DNA from 2 places in the Streptomyces sp. NPDC056948 genome. Region 1 is predicted to be linked to the other one. Evidence: riboswitches for the same ligand, from Rfam matches in the RefSeq annotation. Region 1 holds a riboswitch; the other holds the start of a gene.
What was found. A riboswitch is a leader RNA that binds a small molecule or an ion and turns the genes downstream of it on or off. The one in region 1 is predicted to bind glycine.

Region 1 (2,447 bases):
CGCCGAGCTCACCGGGCGACGTCAGCAGGGTCAGCGCGAGCAGATCGGCGGCGACGGTGACGAGCGCCCCGAGCTCGTGCGCCTGGTCGATGACCGGCTTGATGTCCCGTACGGCTCCGGAGGCGCCCGGGTACTGGATCAGCACGCCGTTGATCTCGCGCTCGGCGACCTCGGCGGGGATGCCGTCACTGAGATCGGCGACGACGACCTCGACACCGGTCGGCTCGGCCCGGGTCTCGATCACGGCGATGGTCTGCGGCAGCGCGTCCGCGTCGACCAGGAACAGGCCCTTCTTGTTCTTGCCCAGCCGCCGCGACAGCGCCATGGCCTCGGCCGCCGCGGTGCCCTCGTCGAGCAGGGAGGCGCCGGAGGTCGGCAGTCCGGTCAGGTCGGCGACCATGGTCTGGAAGTTGAGCAGCGCCTCGAGCCGGCCCTGCGAGATCTCCGGCTGGTACGGCGTGTAGGCCGTGTACCAGGACGGGTTCTCCATGACGTTGCGCATGATGACCGGCGGCGTGAACGTGCCGTAGTAGCCGAGCCCGATCATGGAGCCGAGGACCTGGTTGCGGTCGGCGAGGGAGCGCAGCTCGGCGATCACCTCGGCCTCGCTGCGGGCGCCCGGCAGATCCAGTGCCTCGGCACTCTTGATCACGGCAGGCACGGCGGCGGCCGTGAGCTCGTCCAGCGAGCCGTAGCCGACGTGCGCGAGCATCTTGGCGCACGCCTCGTGGTCGGGGCCGATGTGGCGCTGCTCGAAGGGAACTGCCTCTTCGAGCTCGGAGAGCGGAATGCGATGGGCGGTCATATGCGGAGGCCTCCTGGTCTGACACGACCTTCGAGGGGCACCACGACACGGGTACCCGGACGGCCTCCCCCTCTGTCATGTCAACCTGAGAGCTTCACCGGATCGCCCGAAGGCCTCCGGCTTTCACCGTCGGTGAGAGCGGAAGCCGTGACATCCGCCCTGCTTTCCAGAGTGACCTCGTCCGTGCGGTACGTGGGCCTGAGAGATTCCGGGGAGGATTTGCTCCTTCGGCGCCTCCGATGATGTCTGGAGGACTCTCCCGCACGGGGTCAGCAGCCGTAGTCAGCCTACCAGCGCGGTCGACGCACGAACCTTCGAGTGGCCGCCTCCTCGATTGTGCCGTTTTGTAGGGGTTACGGATGAGTTGCGACCATGTGGAGGGCCCGTGCGAACCGATATCGATCCGCGCAACCTGATCGGCCGCAAGGCGTTCGACCGCAACGGAACCAGGATCGGCACGATCGACGAGGTCTACCTCGACGACGCAACCGGCGTCCCGGAGTGGGCGGCCATACGGACCGGTCTGTTCAGCAGGGACGCTTTCGTCCCCCTCGAGCCCAGCGAACTGATCGACGGCGCCCTCCACGTGCCCTTCGACCGCGCCCTGATCAAGGACGCCCCCGACTTCGGCGTGGGCCGCCACCTCTCCCCGGAGCAGGAACTGCAGCTCTACCACCACTACGGCCTCGACGTCGCCGCCCCTCCCCCGCTCCAGGACCACGAGTTCGGCAAAATGGCAGGCACGGACGAGACGGCCTGAAGCCCCCGGCGAGCCCCCTAAGGGGCGGCGGAGCGCAGCCCCACACCCCCGGAGTCACCATCCGGCCCATGACCCTCCTCGGGCTCTCGTAACACCAGCGGCAACGGATCCGCCGGCTCCAGCTCCGGATCGTCGACCCGGAAGGTCCGCACACGCCCGGGCTCCGAGTCAGGCGTCTCGAACCGAACGGTGACCCGCCCCAGGCCGCTGCCCTGCACCCACCCGTGCCCGAACCCGGCGTGCCGCACATCGTGCCCGGCGGGCCACCGCCGCTCGGCCGGCGCGGGCTGCTCCTCGACCGGCGCCGCGGCGTGCTCCTCGACCGGGCCCTCCGCGACCGCCCGCTCCCCGGCCGCCTGCGCGAACAGATCCTCCTGCGTGTAGTCGGCGAGCCCGCTGACACCCACTCCGAGCAGCCGCACGCCGCCCGTCGTGTCGACCGACTCCAGCAGTCTGGCCGCCGCTTCACGGATCACCCCGGGATCGTCCGTCGGCCCCCGCAGCGTCTCGGACCGGGTGCGTGTCGAGAAGTCGTACCGCCGCACCTTCAGCACGATGGTCCGCCCGGACAGCCCGGCCCCGCGCAGCCGCCCGACGCAGCGGTCGGCGAGCCGCTGCACCTCCAACCCGACCCGCAGCCGGTCGTGGATGTCCACGTCGTAGGTGTCCTCGACCGACACCGACTTCGCTTCCCGCTCCGCCACCACGGGCCGGTCGTCCCGCGCCAGCGCCATGGCGTAGAGCCCGTGCCCGTGGGCCTTCCCCAGCAGCCGGACCAGCTCGTCCTCACCCGCCTCGGCTATCTCCTCGACCGTGGTGATCCCGGCCCGCCGCAGATGGTCGCCCGTCGCCGGCCCGACTCCCGGCAGGGTCCGCACCGAC
Region 2 (2,447 bases), on a different contig from region 1:
CGGCCCCAGGACACCGGCACACCGCCGCAAACCGACCGGGCCCACGGACACCGGCCCACCACCGCAAACCGACCGGGCCCACGGACACCGGCCCACCGGTCTGGGCGGTCAGCCCACGAAGCCGATGCGGCGCAGGGTGTTCGCCGCGTCGCGGTCGGCGAGGATCGCCGAGCCGCAGCCGGTGGGCAGTTCGCCCTGTTCCACCTCGCGCAGCAGGCGGGTGGTGGCCGCGCGGTGACGCAGGAACGCGTACCGCGAGACGCCGCGGCCGCGGTCGCGCTGGCCGGCCAGGGCCTGCTCGGGGGTGACGTCGAGCATCAGCAGGTGGAGCGTGCCGCCGCGGCGGCGGGCCTCGCGGGCGAGCCAGCGGCGGACCCAGGCCTGTGTGCCGCAGTCGTGCACGACGACGGCCTCGCCGTCGCGCAGGGCGCGGCGCAGCCCGGCGTAGTGGGCGAGACGGACGAGCGGGCGGTAGATCGCGTACGGCAGGGCGCGCGGCATCCGGCGGTCCCAGTGGTCGCGGGTGTCCTGGGAGTCGATGCGCCGGCCCGGCACGGTGCGCCGCATCAGCGTGGACTTGCCGCTGCCGGGCAGGCCCGTGACCACGACGATGTCGCGGGGGCCGAACAGCAGCGCGTGCGGGCCGCGGCCGGCGCGCTCGCGCAGATCGCGGACGACCGGCACCGGCTGCGGGCCGCAGGCCGCGCGCACCGGTGCGGCCGGCTGCTCGGGCAGCGCGATGCCCGATGTCGTGGCGTACGCGGTGGTCCTGTTCACCGTGATCGTCCTCCCCTGGGGCCAGGTACGGAGTCCCATGCCCGCCGAGTGTAAAGAGAAGGTAATGCCCGATGTCTCTGGTTTTAGTCCTCTTCCTGCAACAGGCCTGCTACAGGGTGGTCCCCCTGCCACCCCGCGACAATGCGTGCAATGATGTGCGCGCCAACTGCATACCGGCCGTTTGAATCCGCGCGGGAGAGTCCCCAGCACCGTCCGACGCTGGGGCGCCGAAGGAGCAAGTCCCTCCCTTGAATCTCTCAGGCCCCGTTACCGCGCGGGCGAGGCACATCTGAAAAGCGGGCCGCACCCTTCTCCGGAGTCCGGGGAAGCGGCGTGGCTCCACCCAAGGTGCAAGCCATTGACCTGCGCGGTCATGGCGAACCTCTCAGGTTCCGATGACAGATGGGGAGGAACGACCTCGCCCGTCATGCCCTTGGAGACGACCGACCGATGAGCAGTACAGGAGAACTCCGCCACACCGCGCTCGATGCCCTGCATCGTTCGCTCGGCGCGACGATGACCGACTTCGCCGGCTGGGACATGCCCCTGCGCTACGGCTCCGAGCGTGACGAGCACAACGCCGTGCGCACGAAGGCTGGGCTGTTCGACCTCTCCCACATGGGCGAGATCACCGTCACGGGACCGGGGGCCGCCGCGCTCCTCGACCACGCGCTGGTCGGCAACATCGGCGGGGTCAAGCCCGGCCGCGCCCGCTACACCATGATCTGCCAGGCCGACGGCGGCATCCTCGACGACCTGATCGTGTACCGGCTGGCCGAGGCCGAATACATGGTCGTCGCGAACGCCTCCAACGCCCAGGTGGTCCTGGACGCACTGGTGGAACGTTCCGCCGGCTTCGACGCCGAGGTGCGCGACGACCGGGACGCCTACGCGCTGCTCGCCGTACAGGGCCCGGAGTCCCCGGGGATCCTGAAGTCCCTGACCGACGCCGACCTCGACGGCCTGAAGTACTACGCCGGTCTGCCCGGCACGGTCGCGGGCGTCCCGGCCCTCATCGCCCGCACCGGGTACACCGGCGAGGACGGCTTCGAGCTGTTCGTGAAGCCGGAGCACGCCGTCGAGCTGTGGCAGGCCCTGACCAAGGCGGGCGAGGGCGCCGGTCTGGTCCCGTGCGGGCTGTCCTGCCGCGACACCCTGCGCCTCGAGGCGGGCATGCCGCTGTACGGGCACGAGCTGAGCACCTCCCTGACGCCCTTCGACGCCGGGCTCGGCCGGGTGGTGAAGTTCGAGAAGGACGGCGACTTCGTGGGCCGCGAGGCCCTGGCGGAGGCCGCCGCACGCGCCGAGCAGAACCCGCCCCGCGTCCTGGTCGGCCTCGTCGCCGAGGGCCGTAGGGTCCCGCGCGCCGGATACCCGGTCGTCACCGGCGGCGAGGTGATCGGCGAGGTCACCTCCGGCGCCCCCTCCCCCACGCTCGGCAAGCCGATCGCGATGGCGTACGTCGACCCCGCGCACGCGGCTCCCGGCACGCCCGGTGTGGCCGTGGACATCCGGGGCAGTCACGAGCCGTACGAGGTCGTGGCGCTGCCGTTCTACAAGCGCCAGAAGTAGACACTGGCCGCGGGCCGTCACAGCGGTCCCGGGCCTCTCACCCCCGCTCACCAGCGGTCCCCTTCATCAGCACTCCCGCGCGTACAGGAGAATCCAGG

Region 2: linked by a shared signal. The riboswitch ahead of gcvT (glycine cleavage system aminomethyltransferase GcvT) and the one ahead of gcvP (aminomethyl-transferring glycine dehydrogenase) in region 1 are both predicted to bind glycine.

What each region holds. Positions count from the first base shown of each region.
Region 1 is NZ_JBHUQX010000045.1:15,245-17,691, reverse strand. It holds gene gcvP (aminomethyl-transferring glycine dehydrogenase) at 1-805, opposite strand, end outside; glycine riboswitch at 982-1,077, opposite strand; gene ACFTZL_RS08545 (PRC-barrel domain-containing protein) at 1,191-1,565, shown strand; partial or broken gene ACFTZL_RS08540 (DNA polymerase IV) at 1,484-2,447, opposite strand, start outside.
Region 2 is NZ_JBHUQX010000239.1:5,178-7,624, forward strand. It holds gene ACFTZL_RS27420 (AAA family ATPase) at 109-777, opposite strand; glycine riboswitch at 960-1,060, shown strand; glycine riboswitch at 1,062-1,189, shown strand; gene gcvT (glycine cleavage system aminomethyltransferase GcvT) at 1,228-2,349, shown strand.